Regions from separate parts of the Anaerobacillus sp. QJM3NY_17 genome, predicted to be linked through region 2. Evidence: predicted binding sites of a transcription regulator. Region 2 holds the regulator's gene; the other holds the start of a gene.
The links. The regulator LexA, encoded in region 2, represses DNA repair genes until DNA is damaged. The targets are predictions, from matches to a motif close to CGAACATATGTTCG.

Region 1: addB (helicase-exonuclease AddAB subunit AddB) is a predicted target of LexA. The motif match lies at 2,404-2,417, and genes of this name have one in related genera.

Annotation. Positions count from the first base shown of each region.
Region 1 covers NZ_CM149685.1:1,543,367-1,547,768, forward strand. Annotated here, with positions in the region: gene AC0VYV_RS08325 (TVP38/TMEM64 family protein) at 30-656, shown strand; gene AC0VYV_RS08330 (manganese catalase family protein) at 921-1,490, opposite strand; gene AC0VYV_RS08335 (spore coat protein CotJB) at 1,511-1,774, opposite strand; gene AC0VYV_RS08340 (spore coat associated protein CotJA) at 1,778-1,993, opposite strand; gene AC0VYV_RS08345 (hypothetical protein) at 2,105-2,299, opposite strand; gene addB (helicase-exonuclease AddAB subunit AddB) at 2,489-4,402, shown strand, end outside.
Region 2 covers NZ_CM149685.1:1,951,858-1,956,259, reverse strand. Annotated here, with positions in the region: gene AC0VYV_RS10395 (DUF896 domain-containing protein) at 1-228, opposite strand, end outside; gene AC0VYV_RS10390 (YneB family resolvase-like protein) at 295-945, opposite strand; gene yneA (cell division suppressor protein YneA) at 949-1,269, opposite strand; gene lexA (transcriptional repressor LexA) at 1,421-2,044, shown strand; gene AC0VYV_RS10375 (hypothetical protein) at 2,295-3,584, opposite strand; gene AC0VYV_RS10370 (iron chaperone) at 4,103-4,402, opposite strand, start outside.

The sequences.
Region 1 (4,402 bases), 410 kb from region 2:
ATGCATCAGGAAACGAGGTTGATTCCCATATGGAATGGGAAATGATTAAAGACTTTTTGAATGAAGAAACAATCAGAGAGTGGCTAGGTCAGTATCGTGCACTTGGTCCTTTGCCTGGAATTTTGCTACCAATGCTTGAGGCTGTGATTCCCATATTGCCCCTTTTTCTTTTTGTAGCAGGAAACGCGGCTGCGTATGGATTCTGGTATGGCTCTTTACTTTCATGGCTTGGTGCATCTCTTGGCGCTTTGATCGTTTTTATAGTGGTCAGAAAGCTTGCTAGACAGCGCTTCATGCGAGTGATTACAAAACATGCCAAAATCGAAAAAACACTTCGCTGGATCGAGCGGCATGGATTTGGGATGGTATTTCTTCTGCTTTGTTTTCCATTTACGCCATCAGCTTTAATCAATGTCGTTGCGGGTCTGTCAAATATGAGCATTAGAAGCTTTGTACTCGCCGTTTTACTAGGGAAAATGGTGATGATATCGATCGTGTCTTTTATTGGACATGATGTCTTCGCCCTGATCCATCGTCCTTTGGAGATGGTGCTGATTCTCACTGCCATAGTTGTATTATGGGGAGCAGGCAAACTAATTGAAGTCAAATTGAATCAACGCCCGAGAAAACATCGTACTGAAGATCATGTGAGATAAAGGAAAAGCCATGCCCGAAAGGGGATGGCTTTTGCGTGTTATTGTTTATTTGGTTTTAAGCTTTTAGTGCCTGTGTAGGGTAAACGGGCGCATCCGCTTTTCATGTCTAGCTGCCGTGTCTAACCGCCCACATCCGCTTTTCGTGTCTAGCTGCAGCGCCCAGCCTCTCGATCGCTTCACCCTCTAAAATGAACACAAAGAGCGTGTTCTTTTTAGAGGGCTCCAGCGCTTGTCGAGGCTATACGGGCGCTTCCGCATTTCGTTTTAAAATATCCTTTTCTTATCTCTTTCTTCTTTAAGTATTTCAACGGCTTCTCTGAAGCGTTGGGAGTGGATGATTTCTCGTTCTCTTAGGAAGGCGAGGGAGTCGTTTAGGTCTGGGTCGTCTGAGAGATCGATGATCCATTGGTAGGTGGCTCTTGCTTTTTCTTCTGCGGCGATGTCTTCGTATAGGTCGGCGATTGGATCGCCTTTGGCGGCGATGTAGCTTGCTGTCCATGGGACGCCAGCGGCATTGGAGTAGTATAGGGCACTGTCATGATTAGCATAGTGGGCGCCGAGTCCAGCTTCTTTCATTTGATCTGCGGTTGCGTCTTTTGTGAGTTTATAGATCATTGTAGCGATCATTTCGAGATGAGCAAATTCTTCTGTTCCGATATCGGTTAATAACCCGACGACCTTATCAGGAATGGTATACCGTTGATTCAAATAACGGAGGGCTGCTGCTAGTTCACCATCAGCACCGCCATATTGCTCAATCAAAAATTTGGCAAGCATGGGGTTACATGTACTGACTTTAACGGGATATTGCAATTTCTTTTCATATAGCCACATTGAGGTTCACCCTTTCCAGACTAGACTTGCCATGGCCACGGTGCGTCGCCCCAATTCCATGGGTAGTTTGAATAGCTGTTGCCGTATTGCTGAAGGGGACCATATTCCTTTTCATAGCGTTTCTTAAGATGCTTACTTCTTTTGGCATATTCATTGAATTGTTGAATGGCTTCGTAGTCATCCGGGTGTGTATCAAGGTAAAGAGTCAGTTCAACGAGAACGAAATCAGTGGCCTGCAGTTCCTCTAACAGCTCATAGTAGGCTTTCGGTAGCTGTTTAGACATGTTTTACTCCCCCTGCTTTGAAGGATAAGGATAGGGATCATAGAAGGCTTTCCAGAGAGTACCTCGAGAGAGAGCTTCACGTGCGGAATATTGCTCCAGTCCTGGGGGCTGAAATCCCATATAAAGATTAGGAGGAGTGGAGTAAGACTTCACTCGAATAGGAGGACATGGATCAAATGGACTAACATAAGGCTCGTAATACTTTCTGTGGGTATACATCGTTGACCTCCTTCTATACAAATCTCTACTCTTTAGATGTATGAAGTTATGAAAGAAACATGATTTCTAAATAAAGAAGCACCCCCTAAAGTGGGAGTGCTCCTCATCTTTTTACATTTTATTAACCGTATTGTTCCACGTAGCAAGCATATTCTTTAGGTCATGAAGGTCTGATTTAAATGGATAGTTCGATGCAACACTTCTTTTTTGACCTTCGTCGAGCTTTTCGTAGCTATGCACAAATTCGGTCATGTCTCTTGTTAGTCTATTTAGCTCCCACTTAAATGTTTCGAATTCTTTTTCCATTGTCAAAACTCCTTTGTAAATATGTTCTTATATTTGATATACCCTGACGGACCATTCTAAAAACCATCGAGTGTGATAATTTACAAATAATGTCGCTTTAGATGCGAACGTATTTTCTTGTCTTGCTATCCAATTGAAGAAAAACATGAGATAATAGACAAAGAATATACGGTGTAGGAGGTAGAGTACATGGCGGTACAGTTTGTGATTGGTCGGTCTGGAAGTGGAAAAACTGAGCATTGTTTATCTGAAATGCAGCAAGAATTGATCGATCGCCCGCTTGGTGAAGATATGATCTATCTTGTACCAGAGCAAATGACTTTTCAATCAGAATATGAACTAGTACATAATAGAGGGTTAAAAGGAATGATTCGTGCTCAGGTTTTTAGTTTTACAAGACTGGCATGGAAAGTTCTTCAAGAAACGGGAGGGATGGCCCGCCCACACTTAACGAGCGTAGGAACAAGTATGATGTTACGTCATATCATCGAAGAGAATAAACAGAAGCTAAGAATTTATCAGCGTTCTTCTGAAAAAACAGGGTATGTGGAACATCTGAATGACATGGTAACAGAGTTTAAACGGTATTGTCTTGAACCGGAAGATATAAAACGTTTTGCGGATGATCTTTATGATGAAGATGAGCGAAGCTTACTTCGAGATAAGCTCTATGATCTTCACCTTGTTTATGATGCTTTTCAGAAGGAAATGCTCGGGTTTTATCTTGATTCGGAAGACTATTTGGCATTGCTTGCTGAGAAAATCGAAGCGTCAAGCTACTTAGAGGGTGCCTCTATCTGGATTGATGGTTTTCATAGTTTTACACCTCAAGAGCTTCTTGTGCTTCAGGCTTTAATAAAAAAAGGAACAAACCTTACAGTTACCATCACGATGGATCCCGAGATGAATCCTTCAAGCATTCATGAACTGGATCTCTTTCATGAGCCAGCGAAAACATATCAAACTCTTCAAGGACTTGCGCATGAAGAGGGGGCTGCTATTAAGGAACCGATAATTCTAGCTGATCAAAAGCGCTATAACAATAGTGAACTTGCTCATTTAGAAGCCAACTATGGTGAACGACCACCAGTTCTTTATAATGGAAGTCTTCAGCATATTCAAGTGCATCATGCGGTGAATATCCGTTCCGAAGTTGAAGCGGCAGCGCGTGAAACGCTTAGATTAGTACGCGATGAGGGCTATCGATATAGAGACATTTCAGTCATGGTACGTAACATGGCTTCTTATTATGAACTTGTCGAAACGATCTATGCCGATCACGGTATTCCTATTTTTTCTGACCAAAAGAGAACGATGCTGCATCACCCGCTAATTGAATTAATAAGGTCCGGTCTAGATATAATTCAATATAACTGGCGCTATGAATCTGTGTTTCGCTGTGTCAAAACAGAATTGCTTTTTCCTGACGATACAGAAGAAAGTATCGAAACCATTCGCGAGCGCATGGATGAACTCGAAAATTATGTAATTGCTAAAGGCATTAAGGGCTATCGCTGGAAAACGGATGAGCGCTTTAAAGCAAATATCTACCGACAGCTTGAAGATGATGAAACGGTCACCTCAGATGACCTCGAAAAAATGGAAGATCGATTAAATGAAACGAAAGAATGGATTGTTACACCGCTCGAGAAGTTTGAAAGAAAAATGACGAAAGCAAAAACCGTTCGCGAAATGTGTGAAATTCTTTATTATCTTCTAGAGAATAGTCATGCTGCAGAAAAAATAGATCGATTGAAGGTACAAGCAGAAGAAGCAGGTCAGCTTTCGAAAGCACGGGAGCATGATCAAGTTTGGGATGCTGTTATTGCACTGCTTGATGAAACGGTTGAATTGATTGGTGATCAAAAACTTTCGATAGAACAATTTACGAAACTTCTTGAAGCTGGAATGGAAAACATGAAATTTGCCCTCGTACCTGCTTCACTTGATCAAGTTGTGATCGGTAGCATTGATCGAACGAGATTTACTGATGTGAAGTGTGGTTTTTTGCTAGGTGTCAATGAAGGAGTTTTACCATCAAGAATACAGGAAGATGGGCTTTTGAACGAACAGGATCGAGAAAAGCTAGAGGATCAGGGGATC
Region 2 (4,402 bases):
AAAGCGACGGTTTTTCTTGCTTTCCTTAAGCTTTTCAGGTGTTACATCTGTGCCTTCTTCATCCACAACTTTTATAGAATGAAGTTGGTTTTTGAAAGAAGAACGGAAATTTGCTAAATATTCCTTACGTAGCTTTTTCTGTTCTTTTTTCTCATCTTCTGTTAATGATGACTCTTTTGCTTTACGAGATAGCTCGTTAATTCTTTGGAGTTTATCTTCAAAAGGCATGTAAAATAGCTCCTTTACTGAAACTTGTATCTCACATGCTAACGCATGTTTTGAACATAGACAAGTTTAGTGCTTCTCGTTCTGCTCGTCAACATATTCCTGATAACGTCTATGTACCGTTGCTTTCGAAGCGTGATGTCCAAATCCTTTAAGCGTTGCAGCTATCTCATTAAACGTAAGACCACGGTTTCGTAGATTAACAATTTCTTCGATTGGAACTTCCACCCGCTCACGCCCACCTTGATTTTGATGGCTGAGGTTTCGCTGTGGTCGATAGCCTTCTTTAACCGCCTTGTCCATTCCACGTTTAATTTTCAGATTATGAAGCTTGCGCTGAAATTCTTCAACGATACTAACGATCTCAAGAACCATCGAATCAGATTCCGACAATTGAAGTTCTCCGTTTTGATTCACTGTATAAATCGTCCCTCCATATTTATGGACGGCATGTAGAAGAGCGATCTTTGCATTCCCTCTCCCAAGTCTTGTTTCATCTTGAATGAGCAATGCCTCAACATGCCCCTCTTTCAATAAGTCAAGCACCTCAAGTATGCCATCACGATCAATGTCATACCCGCTGTGCTTTTCTTCTATCAAGCGCTGTATAATAAAACCTGACTGTGATGCAAATCGTTGTAGTTCTTCTTTTTGCCTGGCAAGAGAAGACTCCTGTGCTTCTTTCTTTGTGCTTACCCGACAATAAATAACGGCGTTCATACTTTATTCTTTACCCCCAAGTGCGGTAGCGTTCGCTTCAACAGGGATGATGAGAGTATCTCCTGCTGTAATTCGGTTTGCATCAATGCTATTCACTTCTTCAACCCAACTGACGAACTTCCGATCAGACAACTCATGAGCAGTACGGTATTCTTCCGCAATTTCTAAAACAGTATCTCCCTGCTCCAATTGTACCGTTGTATAACGATCATACTCCTCAGCTGCAGCTGTTCGCAAAGATAGAAACACAATAATTAACACAGCTACAAAAGATATAATGACAAGAAAATCAACTCCAGACAAGCCCCCAGCTTGCTTTCTCATCCCAATCACCCCATATGCGAATATTTGTTCTGTTTTTAGTATATCAGAACCTCTGTTCGTGTCAACTAATTTCTTCGAACTTATGTTTGTATGCGAACAAAAATTCTGGTATACTACTAACAAATAGATAGATTGGAACGAGGTGCCAGATATTATGAAACTATCAAAGCGTCAGCAGGACATTCTGGACTTTATTAAAGTCGAAGTTAAGCAAAAGGGTTATCCACCCTCCGTAAGAGAAATTGGCGAAGCTGTTGGACTTGCTTCAAGCTCCACTGTCCATGGCCACCTGGCAAGACTCGAGAAAAAAGGGTATATCAGACGAGACCCAACAAAACCAAGAGCCATCGAAGTGCTTGGTCTTGATGAAACGATCGATATTCCTCGGCAACATACTGTAAACGTTCCCGTCATTGGTAAAGTAACTGCTGGTCAACCCATCACTGCCATTGAAAATGTAGAAGAATACTTCCCGCTTCCAGAACAGTTTGCACAGGATGAAGAACATACCTTTATTCTAGTGATTGAAGGGGATAGTATGATCGAAGCTGGTATTTATAACGGTGATATGGTTATTGTGAAGCAACAACCAACTGCAAATAACGGTGATATTGTTGTCGCGATGACAGATGAAGCTGAAGCAACTGTTAAACGATTCTTTAAAGAAAGCAACTACTTCCGACTTCAACCGGAAAACTCATCGATGGAACCGATCATTCTTGATTCCGTTTCTATTCTTGGTAAAGTAATTGGGGTCTTTCGCTCCATTCACTAGAAGCGCTGCGTGCGCTTCTTTTTTTATGTTATATAAGCTTTCTGGGCTATATCAATACGAGCTTCTTCTCTTCTTTTATTTATTAACCCCTCCGTCTGTGTAAATGATCGCAGTTTGAAGAGCATAGGGGTGTAGCTTTACATTACAACCAACCTCACCTACCTACTTTTAACTCTTAAAGGCTATACAAAACCGCCCTTCATTTAAATAAAGGGCGGTTTTGTATACTTCTAACATAATTCTTAAACGGTTACTTTTCAGCAGCCTCTGAAGCCGCTATAACTAATTCAACTGTTTGATCTACTGTCGCCTGACGGAACTTTTGGAACTCATCAGTGATATAAACGGAAGGATCTTCAGGATAGTACTCCTGAGCGGCTACGTGAAGGTGTCCACCCGGAATATCATAAGCTCCTATCCCAATTCGCACGCGATTGGATCGGTACTGACTTTCATTCGATAAGTAGCTTCCGCCTCCTCCTTTACGAGCTTTTGATCCTTCAGTCGGACCCCCTTCATAGCACTCATACGGTTTATCACGATATTCTGGTGCGAGCCATTCGCATACTTCATCGCCTCTTTCTACCGGCCATGGTCCAGTATTGGCTGCAATCATTTCCTTGTAAGGAAGCGTTGTTTCAATAAATTCCGGCAGTTTTTCAGGCATCGGCCAATTGCTCACTGTCGGAATAACTTCTGAGCGATCTTCAAGAGTGTTTCCAACCCCTGTGCGCCATCTCCCGGCAAACCCTTCGATGGTCATAGCTTTTGGACCACCTTGACTGATTGTCATCATGAGATCCACCTGCTCTTTACTATTAACCAGGTAAGGTCCAAAAGTATCTTCAACGATTCCTTCATCAAAATCATCCCATCGTACCGGAAAATTCGCTGCTTGAATAAAAGCTGGACCTTCTTCCGTCAAAACGACTTTCCCATCCATCTGAAGCGCTGCAGCGCCAGAAGGGTTTGATCTCCTAAATTCCTGTTCTAAACGGTATGGATCAAATCCGCTTACTAAAATACGCTTAACTTTCTTCCCTTTTGGAAAATCAATAGAAGTAATTCCCCTTGACGTGTACTCTAGTTTCTTCATCAGTTCTTCTTGCTTTTTCTCCGTTACTGTATATGAAGGTTCCCATTGCCTGAGGGCAGCAGTCATATGTAATCGAGTCCAATAAAGCGGGCGATCATCATAACGATCTAGTTCCCCTAAATCATTTCGTTCTCCCTGAGCTCGAGCAACAGCCGTCTCCCACAGCTTCTCACCATGCTTTTCGATCACTTTCTCTGCTTTTTTTACACTTTTCGCTTTGCACAAATCCTCCTTAAATTCATCCGCAAAAACTGTAAACTCCGCCTTATCCATAATTTGCTGTGGGATTGGGGCACCGTCTTCCATTCGCTGCTCCTCTGGTGTTAGCGCCGCATCAGTGTTAAAGCAATCACCTTTGGCACTTCCAGTTAACGGTAAGAAACCGAAAGTTAATATCCCTACAATAAAAAGCGCAATTCCATATTTCCATTTCCTGGATTTCATATGTCTTTTTTCCTCCTCTTCTAGTTGAACTATCTTCTATTTTAGAGATATGAGGTTGTATTTTTCAAACTATTACAAGTATTCTGATCAAAAATGAATCATTCGAAGTGGATCATGTATGGATAACATACTTATGTTAAAGAAAACCGTGACGTTTTCTCTGCATCTTTCGACATATAGATAAGCTTACCTATCATTTAATGAACTGCATTTCTAGCCTTTTTCGATTTTTCCAGACTGAATTAATTTGTACTAAAAAGGAGCAAGCTCGCTGATGGAACTTGCCCTACGCCGTAATTTATTATTACTTAATTTATACACGTGTATTTTTTCACTTACCTGTAATTTCATAACAGAAGCCGCTATCCCGATGAGTCACATAATGATGCCAATATGGGCAAAAATAAATAGAAGGGTTCCCGTTGACCATATATGAACCTCATTTAGTTTTAAACGTTAATCTCACATAGCGACTACCAAGCGGTTGGTCCAAATAGAAGCCTGTCCCGTCTATTTATTCACTTGCGCCAGAAAGTTGAACAGTCTGCCTTATCATGAATATTGAATTCGATCATTTTTTTAAGTAATGAAAATTCAACTGAACTACCCCACGGAATACGCATTAGTTGTTTAGTGTGATCATAGCCAGCAAGTTTCATTTCTTCAGAAAAATGAACAATTCCAGTCTTTTCAGGGGCAACAGCCAAATGATGTTTTGCTACGCTAAAGGCAATAATAAATGTTCCGTGATCTGTAAACATTGGCTGATTCCAGGCAATTTTCGGCACCAGGTTTGGAAATTCATTTTGTACCCAGGT